Regions from separate parts of the Pseudoduganella sp. GW821-FHT11H04 genome, predicted to be linked through region 2. Evidence: riboswitches for the same ligand, from Rfam matches in the RefSeq annotation. Region 2 holds a riboswitch; the other holds the start of a gene.
The links. A riboswitch is a leader RNA that binds a small molecule or an ion and turns the genes downstream of it on or off. The one in region 2 is predicted to bind thiamine pyrophosphate.

Region 1 (9,008 bases), on a different contig from region 2:
GGTCATTTTCTCCACTTCTTCGCCGATGGAGGAAGTGACGGCGGAGTTGCCGATGTTGGCGTTGATCTTGACCAGGAAATTGCGGCCGATGATCATCGGCTCCAGCTCCGGGTGGTTGATGTTTGCCGGGATGATGGCGCGGCCGCGGGCAATTTCCTCGCGCACGAATTCCGGCGTGATTTCTTCAGGAATGGCAGCGCCAAAGGACTCGCCGCGGTGCTGGCGGCCCAGCAGGTCGGCCATGCGGTTGCCCTTCTCGCCCTGGGCGCGCAGGCCGGCCAGGTATTCCTTGCGGCGCAGGTTTTCGCGGATCGCCACGTATTCCATTTCCGGAGTAACGATGCCCTGACGCGCGTAGTGCATCTGGGTCACGTTGCGGCCGGCTTGCGCGCGGCGCGGCTGGCGGTGCAGTTCGAAGCGCAGGGCGTCGAGCTTTTCGTCGGCCAGGCGCTGGCGGCCGTAGTCGGAAGTCGGGCCTTCGAGCAGTTCGGTGTCATTGCGCTCGGCGATCCAGGCTGCACGCGGGGTGTTCAGGCCTTTGCGGATGTCGATCGTGGCGTCCGGGTCGCTGTATAGGCCGGAACAGTCGTAGACGGTGACCGGCGCATTGTCGCCGGACAGGCTGATTTCGCGCATCGGCACGCGCATGTCAGGGCGGCTGCCGGTGACGTAAATCTTGCGGGAATTCGGCAGCGGGGTGACAGCTGCGGAGTCGACTTCCGCCTGGGCGGCGAGGAAGGTTGGATTGGCGTTCATTTTGGCTCCTTGTGTTGGCGCAGGAGCCAGCAAAGGAGGTTAGGTTGCACCTGGCGGTGGCGCGCGTTCGCGCGGCAGCAGGCGTATCCTGAAGCTTCCCTTCGCTGGCATTATCCAGATCAGGTTCGGAGGGTATTTCTCACCCGCGTAGCTTGCGCCGCACAGGACCCCTAGCGTTTGCCACCTTTCGGTAGCGAGCGGATTATATCTATAATCGTTGCGCATTGAAAGGAGACCGAATGCTATATGTAGTATTCCTGGCGGCGATGACCGCGCTGGAGACACGTGCACCGACGCTGGCCGAGCAGCGCTCGTTCGAACAATTCATGCAGCGAAGCGCGCCCGGCGCGCCGCTGCCGGCCCTGCACGCGCAGCGCGCACGCGGGGCGAAGCAATGGGAAGTCAGCGCAAGCGCCGACGCACCGCCGGTGCGCCTGGTGCTGCCGCTTTGCCGCGTGACGCGTACGCACTACGCGCTCCAGGCGGACGACAGCTGGCGCGCCGACAGCAGCCAGCATGTGTGGATCCACCACACCACCGATTGCGGCACGCCACCAGCAAGAATGGTCGAACTGCGCGCGCCGCTGGCTGAAATCGATATGCTGCGTTTGATCCAGGCCCAAGGCGAAATGCTGCAGCGAGCGCGCCTGCTCATGGCCGGCAATACGAGCTGCGCGCCGATCCGTTCGCGCAACTTCCAACTGCGGACTTTGGGTCGGAGCGCGGACGGCATGTATGTGCTTGGCTATGAAAGCGATATCGGCAGCACGGCCAATATCACGGTGCGCCAGACGAGGGGGGGCGAATTGACTGCGTGGAATGTAGCCTGCGGTAAATAAGGGCTTCCCCGAGCTTGAAGAGGCTTTGGAGTGGCTATTTATCTGAAAGGTGTAACAATCCGTAACTACGTGCGAAATCGCACATAGCAGTTTTCCTCTCGGAATCCATAATGGAAGAGCACTAATAACTTCGAGAGGCACTGCCATGAACCCGAAAGTCTCCCTCCTACCCCTCTTCCTGTCCTCCCTCCTGCTCGCGGCGTGCGGTGGAGGAGGTGGCGGTTACAGCGGCGGCGGCCAGCCTACCCAGACCATGGGTACGCTGGCCGTTTCCATGACGGACGCGCCATCCTGTGGCTTTGATGCAGTGAACGTGACCGTCAACAAGGTGCGCGTGAACACCAGCGCTACCGCCAGTGACACGGAAGGCGGCTGGACCGACATCACGCTGTCGCCGGCCAAGAAAATTAACCTGCTGAACCTGACCAACGGCACCTTGGAAGCCCTGGGCCAGACCTCGCTGGCGGCCGGCCGTTACAACCAGGTGCGCCTGGTGCTCGATGCGAACAGCGGCAACGCCACCAATAACTCTGTAGTCTTGAGCGGCACGACCACTGAGATCTCGCTCGATACGCCTAGCGCGGTGCAAAGCGGCATCAAGATGAACGCCGACTTCACGGTGGAAGCGGGCCAGCGTTATGACCTGGTGATGGACTTCGACGCCTGCAAATCCATCGTCACCAAGGGCAACGGCAAGTACGCGCTGAAACCGGTAGTTAAGGTGATTCCGACCGCGCTGAATGGCATCAGCGGCTTCGTCAGCGTACCGCTACTGTCGGACGGCATCGTGGTCAGCGCCCAGCAGAATGGCGTAGTAGTCGCATCGACTGTGCCAGGCAGCACCGGTGAATTCGACCTGACCCGCCTGCCCCTCGGTAACTACGACGTCGTGATCACGTCCAACACCCACGCGGCGTATGTGGTGGGTGGCGTACCGGTCACCTCGCTCACCGGCATGGTCCCAATCAGCACCACGGGCGCACCGTTCACGTTGGCAAGCGCCAGCCTGATGGGCTCGATCAGCGGCACCGCCACGCTGACCCCGGCCAGCGCTACCGAATCTGCGCTGGTTTCCGCCAAGCAAGCCATTTCCGGTGGACCAACTGTGACGCTGCGCTATACCAATGCCGACATGACGACCGGCGCCTACAGCATCACCAAGCTGCCGCTGGCTGCGCCCCAGTACGCCGCCTATAGCGCCACCCTGCCGCTGTCCTTCGCCCCGGCCCTGACGACGCCGACCACCGGCATGTACAAGGTCGACGCCTCCGCGACCGGCTACACCACCCTGGCGATTCCAACGGTGGATATCACCGTCGCCAACGCAACCAACGTCAACTTCGCCCTGGTGCCTTAAGTACCCCCCCTCCCGTCGCCGTCCCTCTCGGGCGGCGACGTACGTTCAGCCTTGCGTTTCGCAGTTCGGAACGCATGCGCCATCGCCGCGTGGCGCAGCCGAATCGCCGGTGTCCAGTCGCTGTCGCCAGGGAGTTGAACATCAACAACCTTCCAGGCGTTGCCCACATTGCCCAGACTGGCCAAGACAAACTGGTTCGGCGAGAGCGGTTGCGACTCATAGAGCAGTTCGCCACAAACCACCTCAGCGTAATGCGGGCCATGACGACTGCAAATGCGCAGCCGCGTCCCATCTGGCAGGAACACTGTCTTCCAGAAATATCCTTTAGGATCCAGCGGCTTGCCGGCAGCGCGCTGGCGTTGCAGCCATTCACGAATGGCGATGTCTGCCAAGTCTGCGACGGCCAGGCCTGTCGCCTGCTCAGCGTGGTAGTCGAGCAGGGCGTGTAGGGTCGGGAGGCTTACCTCCAAGGTCACTCGGGTAGTCATACTGAAAACTCCTGAAATTTTCTCCCTTAGAGCGCTACCAAGGGCAAAAAGTTCAGTTTTTCAGTAGTTTCAGTAAAAATTTCAGTAGTTTTCAGTAGTAGGCAGCGACAGATGCGCACCGGACTCCCCAAGCGGGTATTCAGTGGCGGACTCGGCCAGATCGTGGGCATCTCCCTTATAATGAAGGTTTTCGCCAAATTTACAGCCCAAATCATGGAATTAGCCAAGTCTTTCGAGCCTGCCGACATTGAACAGTTCTGGCGCAGCGAGTGGGAAAAGCGCGGTTACTACGCAGCCTCCCTCGACCTGAGCAAGCCGTCCTTCAGCATCCAGCTGCCGCCGCCGAACGTGACCGGCACCCTGCATATGGGCCACGCCTTCAACCAGACCATCATGGATGGCCTGACCCGCTACCACCGTATGCTGGGCCACAACACCGCCTGGATTCCTGGCACCGACCACGCCGGCATCGCCACCCAGATCGTGGTGGAGCGCCAGCTCGATGCGCAGAAGGTATCCCGCCATGACCTGGGCCGCGAAAAATTCGTCGAAAAAGTATGGGAGTGGAAGGAAAAATCCGGCTCCACCATCACCGGCCAGATGCGCCGCATGGGCACCTCCCCTGACTGGAAGCGCGAATACTTCACCATGGACGCCGAGCGCTCCAAGGTGGTGAGCGAAGTCTTCGTGCGCCTGTTCGAACAAGGCCTGATCTACCGCGGCAAGCGCCTGGTCAACTGGGACCCGGTACTGGGCACCGCCGTCTCCGACCTGGAAGTGGTATCTGAAGAAGAAGACGGCTCGATGTGGCACATCAAGTACCCGCTGGCCGACGGCAGCGGACACCTGGTCGTTGCAACCACTCGCCCTGAAACCATGCTGGGCGACGTCGCCGTGGCCGTGGACCCAACCGACGAGCGCTACACCGCGCTGGTCGGCAAGATGCTCAAGCTGCCGCTGGTCGGCCGCGAAATCCCGGTCATCGCCGACGAATACGTCGACAAGGAATTCGGCACCGGCTGCGTGAAGATCACCCCAGCCCACGACTTCAACGACTACGCCGTTGGCCAGCGCCACAAGCTGGACATGCCGTCCATCCTGACTTTGGACGCCAAGATCAACGAAAACGGCCCGGCCGCCTACCAGGGCATGGACCGCTTCGCCGCCCGCAAGCAAATCGTGGCGGACCTGGATGCGCAAGGCTTCCTGGTCGAAGTCAAACCGCACAAACTGATGGTGCCGCGCGGCGACCGCACCGGCGTCGTGATCGAGCCTATGCTGACCGACCAATGGTTCGTCGCCATGAGCAAACCGGCACCTGAAGGCACCTTCAACCCGGGCAAATCCATCACCGAAGTAGCGCTGGAAAAAGTCTCCAGCGGCGAGATCAAGTTCGTCCCTGAAAACTGGAGCACCACATACAACCAGTGGCTGAACAACATCCAGGACTGGTGTATCTCCCGCCAGCTGTGGTGGGGCCACCAGATCCCGGCCTGGTACGACGAGCAAGGCAACATCTACGTCGCCCGCAGCGAAGAAGACGCGCAAGCGCAAGCCGCCGCCAAGGGCGTGACCGGCGCCCTGACCCGCGACAACGACGTGCTGGACACCTGGTTCTCGTCCGCCCTGGTACCGTTCTCCACCCTTGGCTGGCCGAGCGAAACGCCCGAACTGCAGGCCTTCCTGCCAAGCTCCGTGCTGGTCACCGGCTTCGACATCATCTTCTTCTGGGTCGCGCGCATGGTCATCATGACCAGCCACTTCACCAACAAGGTGCCGTTCGAAACCGTGTACGTGCACGGCCTGGTGCGCGACTCGCAAGGCCAGAAAATGTCCAAGTCCAAGGGCAACACCCTGGACCCGATCGACCTGATCGACGGCATCGACCTGGACGCCCTTGTCGCCAAGCGCACCACCGGCTTGATGAACCCGAAAGACGCGGCCAAGATCGAAAAAGCCACCCGCAAGGAGTTCCCGGACGGTATTCCAGCCTATGGCACTGACGCTGTGCGCTTCACCATGGCCTCCTACGCCTCGCTGGGCCGCAACATCAACTTCGACCTGGGCCGCTGCGAAGGCTACCGCAACTTCGGCAACAAGCTGTGGAACGCCACCCGCTTCGTGCTGATGAACACCGAAGGCCACGACTGCTCCGCCAACGAAGCCGACCTGTCGGCCGCCGACAAGTGGATCATCTCCGCCCTCAACCGCGCCGAGCAGGAAGTGCACAAAGGCTTTGCCGACTACCGCTTCGACAATATCGCCTCCACCATCTACCAATTCGTCTGGTACGAGTACTGCGACTGGTACCTGGAACTGGCGAAGGTGCAGGTACAGCATGGCACGCCGGGCCAGCAGCAAGCTACCCGCCACACCCTGCTGCGCGTGCTGGAAGTGATCCTGCGCATGGCGCACCCGATCATCCCGTTCGTCACCGAGCAGCTGTGGCAAACCGTGGCACCGCTGGCCGGCAAAGGCGGCGAAGGCATGTCGATCATGACCCAGCCCTACCCGCTGCCTAACGAAGCGGCCATCAGCGCCGAAGCCGAAGCCTGGATGGGCGAGCTGAAAGGCATGACCGACGCCGCCCGCAACCTGCGCGGCGAGATGAAGCTGTCGCCATCGGTGCGCGTGCCACTGATCGTGGAAGCCACCGGCGCCGACAAGGCCAAGATGGCCGCCTTCGCACCGTACATCCAGATGCTGGGCAAGCTGTCGGAAGTGCAGATCGTCGACACCCTGCCGGAATCCCCGGCCGCCGTCTCCGTGGTCGGCACGACGAAGCTGATGCTGAAAGTTGAAATCGACGTCAAAGCAGAGCGCGAGCGCCTGTCGAAAGAGATCGCCCGCCTGGAAGGCGAGATCGCCAAGGCCAACGGCAAGCTGTCCTCCGAATCCTTCGTCGCGCGCGCCCCGGCCGCCGTGGTGGCGCAGGAAAAAGAGCGCGTCGCCAACTTCGGCGCAACGCTTGCAAAAATGCAGGAACAACTGGCCAAGCTGCCAGCCGCCTAAGGCTAAAGTCCCCGCGCAATGCCCGGCTTCGGCCGGGCATTTTTGTTTCTAGAGCTTTCCCTCCAATAAAAATAGCATGATCGTGCGGTGTCGCGCCGAGTCATACGCTACACTGGTTTTCCCCAAAACCCATATAAAAGAGACACCCCCATGCGCCTAACCCGCACTGCGGCGCTGGCCGCAGCAGCCCTGCTGGCTGCCGCACCAGCATTTGCCCAAGACCCTTCCCCGATCGGCCTGTGGAAAAACATCGATGATGTCAGCGGCAAGCCGAAAGCCCTGATCCGCATCACCGAGGAAAACGGCGCCCTGCAGGGCAAGATCGAGAAGCTGTTCCGTGGCCCGGCCGAAGAACAGAATCCGGTATGCGACAAGTGCACCGACGCGCGCAAAGACAAGCCTATCGTCGGCATGGTGATCGTCTCGGGCCTGAAGAAGGATGGCAGCGAATACAACGGCGGCGAGATCCTCGACCCGAACAACGGCAAGGTCTACAAGAGCAAGCTGGAAGTGGCCGATGGCGGCAAGAAGCTGAAAGTGCGTGGCTATATCGGCGTTTCGTGGCTGGGCCGCTCGCAAACCTGGGAACGCCAGGAATAAACCGGCAAACCTGCCGGATGGCCGTCCCGTCTGACCCGCAGGGTCAGACACGCCAGAACTACGGCCTCGGGTTTCGGGGGAACCAACCACAAGCCCTGAGACCGTACAGGGTCAGACCCTTGGGTCTGACCCTGGTTTACCGGTTTTAGGCAGCAACAACGCCGCCAACGCCGGAATCATCACGATCGCGCCCACCATATTCCACAGGAACATAAACATCAGCAACAGGCCCATATCGGCTTGGAATTTGATGTCCGACCAGACCCAGGTCAGCACCCCCAGCGCCAGCGTCGCCCCGGTCAGCGCCACCGCAACGCCTGTCGTCTTCAGCGTTTCGAAATACGCCTCCTTCAACTCCAGCCCGCGATCCAGGAAGCACTGCAAGCGGTTGTAAATGTAGATACCGTAGTCCACGCCGATGCCGATGCCCAGCGCAATCACCGGCAAGGTCGCCACCTTCACGCCCAGCCCGAGCCGCGCCATGATCGCCTCGCACAGCGCCGAGGTGATATACAGCGGCACCATGATGCACACCGTCACACGCCAGGAACGGAACTCCCACCACACCAGCAGCGCCACGATGGCGTACACCAGCACCAGCATGGTGATCTCGGCCTGCTTGATCACGATATTGGTAGCCGCCTCGATGCCCGAATTGCCCGCTGCCAGGATGAACTCCGCCTGCGGCGTATTGTTCTCTTTCGCAAACGCCTGCGCCGCCTGCACCACACGCGTCAGCGTGTCGGCCTTGTGATCGGCCAGGAACACCAGCACCGGCAGCATCGAGCAATCGTTGCTGTACAACTCGGACGGAATCATGCGCTGCGCAGAATTGGAAACAAAGCGGTTGCGCGACAGCGCCTGCCATTTCAAACTGCCGCCGTTCACGTTGGAGATGATCCGCTTCTGCACCGTGAACAATGAAGTGGTCGACTCCACACCCGGCACGTTCTCCATCTCCCACTGGAAGCGGTCCACCACTTCCGCCGTCGGATAAGCACCGCACTCGCCGGCCGGCGTCTTCACCATCACCACGAACACGTCCGAACTGGTCGAATAGTGGCCGGTGATGAAGGCGTTGTCGCGGTTATAGCGCGAATCCGCCCGCAGCTCCGGCGCGCCCGGATCAAGATCGCCTATCTTCAGGTCGCGGTTCAAAGCAAAAGCCGTGGCAAATACGGCCAGCGCACCCAGCACCGCCAGCTTCGCGAACTTCGGCTCCGCAAAACGCGACAGCTTGCGCATAAAGCGGTGCGGACGCTGCGCCTTGCGCGCCTGGTTGCGCAGGCAGGCATCGGTCACGCCTACGTACGACATCAGGATCGGCAGCAGGAACATCTTGGTCAGCACGATGACCGCCACACCAACCGATGCGGATATCGCCAGCTCGCGGATCACGCCGATCTCGATCACCAGCAGGGTCGAAAAGCCCACCGCATCGCACAGCAGCGCAATCGTGCCGGGAATGAACAGCTGGCGGAAGGTCTGCTTGGCCGTTTCCATATTCGACTTGCCGGCCAGCCGTTCCGTCGCCATGGTGTTAATGTTCTGCACCGCGTGCGACACGCCGATGGCAAAAGTCAGAAACGGCACCAGGATCGAATACGGATCGAGCCCAAAGCCCAATAGCCGCACGATGCCCAGCTGCCAGATCACCGCCAGCGAGCAGCAGAATACCGTCACCAGGGTCGACTTCCAGCAGTGCGAATACCAGAGCAGCAATGCCACCGTCATGGCGAAGGTAATCGCGAAGAACATGCCGATCGCCTTGGCGCCGTGGATCAAGTCGCCCACCACCTTGGCAAAGCCGACGATGTGGATCTTCACGCCCTGCGCCTCGTACTTGGCGCGCACCAGTTTTTCCAGCCGCTCGGAGAACAAGCCGTAATCAAGCTTGGTGCCCTTGTCCGGATCGATCTCCAGCAGCGGCACCTGCACGATGGTGGACTTCTGGTC
Region 2 (9,008 bases):
CGTGCGCTGGCCAGGCCCAGCATGCCGAGTCCGAACAGGGCTAAGCTGGCTGGCTCCGGAACACCGGCGGAGGAGGTTGGAATGTTCACCATGCCACGCCAGTTGGCCTCGCTGGAGTTCCAGTCGGCCCAATCCACCGAGTTCATGCCCGTGATGCTGTAGGCATAGTCGCCGGCAGCAAGGCCGGTAAAGGTCACGCCCTGCCAGCGGGTCTCGCCGCAGCAAGTCGCATTGGTCGGGGCATCAAAGTCGCCTTGTGTGCCGCTGACCGTGTCGGCATAGAAGTAATTCGAGCCCGCCACCAGGCCGGTTGGCAGCGAATCGGAAACCATATCAAAGGCTTTGGTGACGCCGTTCAAAGTCAACGAACCTTCATTCGGCGCGTCGGTGTGATAGCTGCCAAGCCAGATCGTGACGCTGCCAGGAGCGCCGGCGTTAATGCTGCCCAGTGCGATGGTGTGCGCCTGAGAGCAGTTTGCAGCGATGACCAGTGATGCACCCAGCAACGACGCGATAACTTTTTTGTTCTTCAAAATCATAACAGGCTCCCTGTATGGATTATTGTGGAACTACTCGTTTGCCAGCCTGTAGGCCGGCATTCCTTGGCCGTTAAAAGCATTGCCAGCTTGGTCAGGAGCAAAAAGCGCGCCAATTGAAGGACGTGGGGAATTACAGAGGGAAGCCCCTATATTGAGAGGTTCCAATCGTCATGAAAGTGTAAATATTGTCGACGGTACCATAAGTAAAAAACGGGGCTCGCTGAGCCCCGTTTCCTTATTTCGCGCCGATGTGACGCTTCAGGAAATCTTCGATTTTCTGGTAGGCGGCAGTTCTGTTTTCAGTATCGTAGAAACCATGGCCTTCGTAGTCGATGTACATCCACTCAGGCGTTTTGCCGGCTTCTTTCAGCGCGTCGCGCATGCGGTAAGCGTGTTCCTTCGGACAGATGTTGTCCTTGCCGCCGTGGATCAACAGGACCGGTGCTTTGATGCGGGCGGCCTGGGCGGAAGGTGAGAAGCGTTCCAGTTCCGCCATGTCGTCGCCGATGTATTTCCTGTGCCAGTTGGTGCTAGTGCGCGAGGTGCGGACGTTATCCTCTTTGTAGATATAGGCCAGGTCATACACACCCGAGTAGCCGATGACGCACTTGAACATGTCGGGTTCCGTTGCCGCCAGCATCAGAGAGGCATAGCCGCCAAAGCTGATGCCGTAGCTGCAAACGCGCTGGCCGTCGATCTCGCCCTGCTTGCTGGCCCATTTCACGCCGTCGATCAAGTCGTCCATGATCTTGCCGCCCCACTGGCGGTGGCCGGACGACTGGAAAGCGTCGCCGCGTCCGCCCGAACCGCGGAAATTTACCTGCAGCACGGCATAGCCGCGGCTGGCCAGGAATTGGGCATCTGAATCGAAGTACCAGGAGTCGGATGGGCCGTGCGGCCCGCCATGCGGCAGGAGCACCATCGGCAGTTTTTCGTTGGGCGCGTGTTTCGGCACGGTCAGAAAACCATACAGTTTCAAGCCGTCGCGCGCAGTGAAGCTGATTGGACGGCGCTCGGACATCTGTTCGGGGTTAATACCTGGCCTGAACTCCATTAGCAAGTCGGCCTTATTTTCCTTACGGTCATAAAGATATAGCGAGCCTGGATCGCGATCGCTGCGTACGGAGAAGATCAGGCGGCTGCCATCATCCGTGAAGTCGATGAAACGCACTTCGCTATCGGGGAACTGCTGGCTCAAGCTCTTATACAACTGCGCTTCGCTCTTGCTCTCGTCGAGGTAGACCGCATGTGGCCTGCCGAGGTTGGTGAACGCGCCAATCGGGAAGCCGCTGTTGTTGCCGAACATCAGGCTCAATGTGCTTTCGGGATCGGATGCCACGACTTTGCGCTGACCATCGGCCACGCGTTCTTGAATCAGTTTGGCGGGGCCGTGCTTACTGTGTTGCCAGGCCATGAATTCGCTGTTGTCCTCGGAAAACGCGAACGGCGTCAACGCGATATCCGTGTAGGACTTGTCCATGGGGCCCCAGTTGCCGGTCGCCTGGTCAAAGCGCATCAGCACGAAACTGGTGTCTTCTTTGTGACCTAAGCGAAGCGCGGCGTACCGTCGCGCTGGGTCACAAAGGTCAGCTGCTTCATGGGAATGGTGGCGAGCTGTTTGCGAACGGCGGTACGCGAGTCGATGTCTAACAGGATGCTACGGTCGGCCTTCCACAGTTGGCTGTTGACCATGACGTGACCGTTCATGGATTGGGGTACGCGGCTGACGAAGCCGAACCCCCAATCGTCGTCATAGCCATTATTGCGGGAGGAATACTTGAACATTCCGGAGCCGTAAATGTATTCCTGTTTGCCGCCGTCGAAGTCGAAGGCCATGATTTCGCCGGTTAGCAGTGGTCGCTCGCGGTCGCCGAATTCCTGCGCTTTTTCGATCACGAGCCGAGTATTGCTGACCCAGTGGTAGTTGGAAGGGATCTCGAATGCTTTAAGGCGGATTGAGCTCTCCAACTTCATGTCCGGTAGGCTGTAGAACACCACCATGGCGACCGGGCGTTTGCCGTCAGGGACTCGCACCGTCACCGCCATGTGTTTGCCGTCGGGCGACATGTTCGGATGTGCGTACTGGTCGCGCTCCACGAAGGCGGAAATAGGGATGGCGGTGGCGGCAGTCTGGGCGTAGCAGTGGGAGGCAGCGAGGCTGGCACAGAGTAGTAAGGGCAAGCGCATAAAAGTGACATTAATTTAAGAAGTGGCAGGCTATCACGATTCGTTACTTTTTTGCAACTTTGACATATGGCCCGTGAGGGGTTGGCGTGGCATAATCGCGCGTTACCCCATCGCGACCTTATGAACGAAATCATTTCCCTGTTTGGCCTGGCCACCACCACTCCGCTGGAGCTGGTGTCGTTTGTACTGTCGGTGCTCACCGTGTGGCTGAACATCCGCCAGAACCACTGGGCCTGGTTGTTCGCGATCGTCTCTTCGGCCACCTACGCTGTGGTGTTCTTCGGCGCCAAGCTGTATGGCGATATGGCGCTGCAGGGGGTGTTTATCACCGTTTCGTTCTGGGGCTGGTACCAATGGCTGCATGGCAGCGATGGCCTGCAGCTTGGCGTTTCGAACCTGTCGCTGCGTGGCCGCGTGGTGTCCGGCGTGGCCTGGCTGGCCGGTTTCGGCGTGCTGGCCTGGTTCCTGCGCACCTACACCAATACCGACGTGCCGAACACGGACGCCTTCCTCACCGCCGGCAGCCTGGTGGGCCAGGCACTCCTGTCGCGCAAGAAGATCGAGAATTGGCATGTGTGGATCATCGTCGACGTGCTGTACGTCGCGCTGTATGTGCATAAAGGCCTGATGCTGACGGCCATCCTGTACGGCATGTTCGTCGCCATGGCGATTGCCGGCCTGATGGCCTGGCAGGGCAGCAGCGACGAAGCGGAAGAAGCGGTCGTCTGGAAATGAAGCACCCTTACCGCGTCGCCATCATCGGCGCCGCAGCTTCCGGCAAAACCACGCTGGCGCAGGCGCTGGCAGAGCGCTACAGCGAAACGTGGGTGCCTGAATACTTGCGCGAGTTCTGCGATGCGCGCCAGGACGTGCCAGTAGCGACCGACCAGTTCCACATTGCCAGCACCCAGGTGGCGCGCGAAGAGGCGCTGGCCGCGAAAGGCGGGCGCTTCCTGTTCTGCGACACCACGCCGTTGATGACGGCGGTGTACAGCATCCACTACTTTGGCGGCATCGACGAGCAGCTCGAAAGCCTCGCATCGTCGCGCCAATACGACATTACCCTTGTCTGCAAGCCAGAATTCGCATGGATACCCGACGGACTGCATCACGAGGAGCAGGACGTCAGCGGTATTATTGACGCCATCCTGCTCGAAGAACTGGCCCGGCGCGGCGTACCTTACACCCGCATCTCCGGAAGCCTGGACGAGCGCTTGAAACAAGTAGGTCGACTCTTAGGGGATTGAAGATGAAAAAACTGCTCGTGCTGGCTGCCTTCCTTCCGCAGGTGGTGTTTGCCGATACGGGCTATTACCTGGTCTCCGTCTACGATGTGGCGGGCCAGGCTTCAATCGACTACAAGTACTGGAACGCCCACTACAAAAATTCGCGCAACGTCGCCAGCCCGGAGATCGGGTTTGCTTACGGCGTCACGCCGCGCTGGTACACCGAGCTTTCGACACAGTGGATTCAATTCGATGGGCGCCGCACGCGCAATACTGGTGTGGAGTGGCAGAACGATTTCCTGTTGACGCAGGGGCAGTACGACGTGGACGTGGCGCTGCACACGACGGTGGAGCGCGCGAAGAATCGCGAAGATGGCTATGCCGTGGAAATCGGGCCGGTGCTGCAGGCGCAGGTCTGGCGCACGCAGCTCAATTTCAACCTGTTCTTCCAACGCGAGATGGATAACGGGGAGCAGAACGAGACGGAGCTGGTTTATCAGTGGCAGGTCAAGCAGCGCTGGAAGAGCTGGTTTTCGCCGGGGCTGCAGGGCTTTGGCGAGGTGGGGAAGTGGAATAACTGGCTGCCGGCCAGGAAGCAGGGGCACCGGGCAGGGCCGGCGTTTTTTGGGCAGGTGGATCACTTCAAGTATGAAGCGGCTTACCTGTTTGGGAAAAATTCGGGACGCGCGGCCAATTCGTTCGCGATGCGGGTGCAGTACATCTTTTGAGAAAACCGGTAACCCGATGTCTGACCCGCAGGGGCAGACACCTGGCCTGCGGCAGCCGCGTGTCGGGTGTCAGACCCAGTGGGTCTGACACCGGTTTGCCGGTTTAGAAATCGACCTGCGCCGACATCTGGAACGTACGCGGCGAACCCGGGAACAGATAGCCACCCAGATCCGGCGTCACATCACGCCAGTAGAACTTATCAAAAGCATTCTTCACCTGCGCACGCAGGATCACCGAAGTCCCACCCATACGCGTAGAATACGAGCCACCCAGGTTCACCACACTGTAAGACGGCACCATGGTCTTATTCTCCTGGTCAAACGCCTTCTTACCTGCGAACTGCCAGTTCGCATTCAGCTTCAGCCCCGGCAGGTCGGTCACGATGTAATCCGCCCAAACAGTCGACTTGAAGTTCGGCACATTGGTCACACGCTTGCCGTCGTAAATCGCCAGGCCGGTGCCTTCCTGCTCGGTATGGATGGCTGCCATCGAAACGCCCAGCAGCAGCTCGCGCGTCACCTTGCCTTGCGCGGTGAATTCCACGCCACGGTGACGTTCCTGGCCGCTGCGCACGAAGGTGTTGGAGACAGGGCTGGTGAACTCCAGGCCCTGGTCGATCTGGTACAGCGCAGCCGACAGCGAAATGCCATTCACATCAGCCTTGGCGCCCACTTCGATCTCTTTCGACTTGCCCGGAGCCAGCGCGAAGCCGGTGTTGGTGGTCTCGATTGGCGCCACGCCGCCATGCTGCAGGCCTTGTGCGTAGGAAGCGTAGTAGGACAGTTTAGCGGTCGGGCTAAACACCAGCGACACATTCGGCAGCCAGAAGTTGTCGCTGCTAGGGGCAGCGTCAACTTGCGTGCGACGCACGGAAACATAACGGGCACCAGCGTGCAGCGCCAGCTGGTCGGTCAGGCCGACGATATCCTGCACGTAAGCGGCGCGTTCATTGTCGGTGCGGCGCTCGGAGACGGGACCAACGACGCCGGTCGACATCGGCACCACCACCGGGTGGTAAATATTGCTCACTCCCGCGTAGTCGTAGACGTAATCGCCCCAGCTTTCATGGTTGCTGAAGAAGGAGAGGCCAGCGGTCAGCTGGTGACGCAAGCCGCCAGCCACAAAGCGGCCATTCAACTGCGCCTTGGCCGACAGCGGCTTTTTCTTCTCGCCCAGGCTGCGGTAATCGTAAACGTCGTAGTCGCCGTTGGCGCAGAAGCCAGGCCACAGCTCTTCGCTCGAGCAGCCGTAAGGGAAGGCGGTGTAGTCGTCGCGTTTGAAGTGGTGCTGGTTGGCGCTGACGGTGGCTTTCCACTCAGGCGACAACTCGTACTGGAAGTTCACGCCGATATTGCTGGAAGTGGTTTCAACCGGCTTGGCCCAAGGCTGGTCGTTCAGGAAGGTGGCTGCATCGACCATCGGCAGGCTGGTGCCGCCAATCAGCTGGAAGCCCGGCGCGGACTTCTGAGATTTCTTCTGGTAGTCGGCATCGATCTGCAGCAGCGCCTGTGGGCTGATGCGGAAGTCGAAAGCACCGGAGACGAAGCTGCGGTGGCCGTCGGCGCCCTTGATGATGGAGCGCATACGCTCGCCGGCCGCATTGATGCGGTAGCCGAAGCGGCGGTCTTCGAAGCGGCCGCCCAAGTCCACGGTGCCCAGCACGGTGCCGCGCTCGCTCACTTCAAACAGTACCGAGCGCAGGTTGCTGTCGGTCGGACGCTTGGTCACATAATTGATAACGCCGCCTGGAGCAGCAACGCCCATTTGCAGGCCGGCCAGGCCGCGCAGCACTTCGATGCTTTCCTTATTTTCCAGCGGGATCTGGGTGTCGCCGGAAATCGCGTGGCCATCCTTACGGTAGGAGCTGGCGTTATCCAGTTTGAAGCCGCGGATCGAGAACTGTTCGGCGTAGCCGACAGCGTTGTAAGCATCGCCGATGCTGGCGTCGAACTTGACGGCATCGGTGGTGTTGCGGATGTTCAGGTCCTGCAACTGCTCGCGGGTCAGCACGCTGACGGAAGCAGGGGTCTGCAGCAAAGGCTGGTCGCTGAAACCGGCTACGGAGGAGCGCTCGGCCGCGATGCGGTTGGCGGTGATGACCACTTCGGTCATTTTCTGGTCCTGCGCGTAGGCGGCAGGGGCGAAGGCGGAAGCGACGGCCAATGCGGCCAGGGTGAGGTTGGTGCGATTCATATTGTGTGCTCTTGCTGTGCGTGTGGGCCAGCGGGAGAGCACGCGAAGCTCCGAAAGAGGGGAGCTTCATCCATCTGCGCTTTCCTTCGCTGGCATTATCCAGATCAGGTTCCGAGGGTATTTCTCACCCCGCGCACATGCGCGAGGACCCCTAGCGAGGCGGTATTGTACTACAGGCTCAGTTGCAAGGCCTTGCGCACGTCCTCAGGCGTGATATCGCGGCGTTCGCCCAGGCTGGTCAGGCCGGCCGCTTCCACGGCGGCGACGGTGGCGTCGATCGCCTCCGGACCCAGGCCGTAGCCGGACAAACGGGTCGGCACGCCCATTTGCTCGAAGAAGGAGCGCGTGTTGCCGATGGCGGCGTCAATGCGTTCGTCCTCGGTGCCGTTCTTCAGGCCCCAGACGCGCTCCGCGTACTGCAGCAGCTTGCCGCGTTTGGCCTCGCGGCGGATCTGCAGGATGCCCGGCAGGACAATCGCCAGCGTCTGCGCGTGGTCCAGGCCAAACAGGGCGGTCAATTCGTGGCCGATCATGTGGGTAGCCCAATCCTGCGGCACGCCGACGCCGATCAGGCCATTCAGGGCCATGGTGGCGGACCACATGATATTGGCGCGCACTTCCACGTCTTCCGGGCGGGCCAATACTTGCGGGCCCAGTTCCACCAGGGTTTGCAGCAGGCCTTCCGCGAAGCGGTCCTGCACAGGCGCGTTGGCCGGGTAGGTCAGGTATTGTTCGGTGGTGTGGACGAAGGCATCGACCACGCCGTTGCCGACCTGGCGCAGCGGCAGGGTCAGGGTCTTGGCCGGATCCAGCACTGAGAAGCGCGGATAAACGTGAGGGCTCATGAAGGCGCGTTTTTCCTGCGTCTCCACGCGGCTGACCACACTCGCGCTGTTCATTTCCGAGCCGGTGGCAGGCAGGGTGAGTACGGCGCCGAAGGGCAGGGCTGCCTTCACGACTTTGCCGCCGATTTTCAGGATGTCCCAGGCATCGCCGTCATACACCGCAGCGGCGGCAATGAATTTTGTTCCATCGACAACAGAGCCGCCGCCAACGGCCAGCAGGAAGTCGATCTTCTCGCGGTGGATCAATTCCACCGCCTGCATCAGCGTTTCGTATTTCGGATTCGGTTCGATGCCGGCAAATTCCAGCACGGTATGCTCGGCCAGCGCTGCGCGTACCTCGTCGTAAGTGCCATTCTTCTTGATGCTGCCGCCACCATAGAGCATCAGTACACGTGCATTGGAAGGAATATGTTTTGCCAAGGAGGCAATCTGACCCACGCCGAAGATGACGCGGGTAGGGTTATGGAATTCAAAGTTTTGCATAGTGCCGGGCATTATCGCGCAAATCTCGCCCATCCGTGCGACACCCGCCAGATCACCTTGCTACACTTGAGAAATCCGCGCCGCAGGCTGACAATGCGTGTATTCGCATGCCTAAGGAGAGTGAGATGACACAGGAACACGTGGTCGAGCCGCGCGACTATTTGAATGCCCAGGTGCTGGATATGCATCGGGCGTTGACGTCGCTGAGCGAGAAGATCGAGATGCTGGATTTGCAGAACCAGCGTATCGAAACGTGCACCGATCCCGAGCTGAAACTGGTCATGGCCAGTCATCGCGATTCAACGCGCAAGCAAATCGCGATGCTGCTGGAATGGGTGCGCCGGCGCGACCCGAAGATGGATAAAGAAATGAAGGAAGCGCTGTTCAAAGCGGGACCGATCGTCGCGCAGTACCACTACGAGTAAACGTTTCTGGTATCGCGCTGCAGAAAGAAAGGAAGTCGATGAAGTTGCAGCCGTACCGGGAGGGCAGTTGGTTTGCTATCCCGCTCAGAAATGGCGGGTATGCCACAGGATTAGTGGCGCGCCTGTCGCCGCAAGGAAAGGTCATGCTGGCCTACCTGTTCGGGCCGACCCACTGGACGCTGCCGACCCTCGGCGACGTGCAGCAGCTGTCGGCGAACGATGCGCTTAAGGTGATCCGCACCGGCGACATCGCGGTGGCCAATGGACGCTGGCCGGTGATCGGCAATACCCTCGGTTTCGAGCGGCGCGACTGGCCGGTACCGATGTTTATCCGCCGCGCCGATGCGCTTAAGCGCGCCTGGCAGGCGACTTACGGCGATG

Region 1: linked by a shared signal. The riboswitch ahead of thiC (phosphomethylpyrimidine synthase ThiC) and the one ahead of AC1RTP_RS03150 (TonB-dependent siderophore receptor) in region 2 are both predicted to bind thiamine pyrophosphate.

What each region holds. Positions count from the first base shown of each region.
Region 1 covers NZ_JBXARE010000016.1:80,658-89,665, forward strand. Annotated here, with positions in the region: gene thiC (phosphomethylpyrimidine synthase ThiC) at 1-756, opposite strand, end outside; TPP riboswitch at 836-938, opposite strand; gene AC1RTP_RS24775 (hypothetical protein) at 996-1,595, shown strand; gene AC1RTP_RS24780 (DUF4382 domain-containing protein) at 1,741-2,952, shown strand; gene AC1RTP_RS24785 (hypothetical protein) at 2,949-3,440, opposite strand; gene AC1RTP_RS24790 (valine--tRNA ligase) at 3,654-6,452, shown strand; gene AC1RTP_RS24795 (DUF2147 domain-containing protein) at 6,603-7,052, shown strand; gene AC1RTP_RS24800 (efflux RND transporter permease subunit) at 7,164-9,008, opposite strand, start outside.
Region 2 covers NZ_JBXARE010000001.1:620,533-629,540, forward strand. Annotated here, with positions in the region: gene AC1RTP_RS03120 (PEP-CTERM sorting domain-containing protein) at 1-539, opposite strand, end outside; gene AC1RTP_RS03125 (alpha/beta hydrolase family protein) at 775-2,055, opposite strand; gene AC1RTP_RS03130 (hypothetical protein) at 2,085-2,726, opposite strand; gene pnuC (nicotinamide riboside transporter PnuC) at 2,847-3,461, shown strand; gene AC1RTP_RS03140 (AAA family ATPase) at 3,458-3,973, shown strand; gene AC1RTP_RS03145 (hypothetical protein) at 3,976-4,680, shown strand; gene AC1RTP_RS03150 (TonB-dependent siderophore receptor) at 4,784-6,874, opposite strand; TPP riboswitch at 6,939-7,037, opposite strand; gene AC1RTP_RS03155 (iron-containing alcohol dehydrogenase) at 7,045-8,202, opposite strand; gene AC1RTP_RS03160 (ferritin family protein) at 8,328-8,627, shown strand; gene AC1RTP_RS03165 (immunity 26/phosphotriesterase HocA family protein) at 8,666-9,008, shown strand, end outside.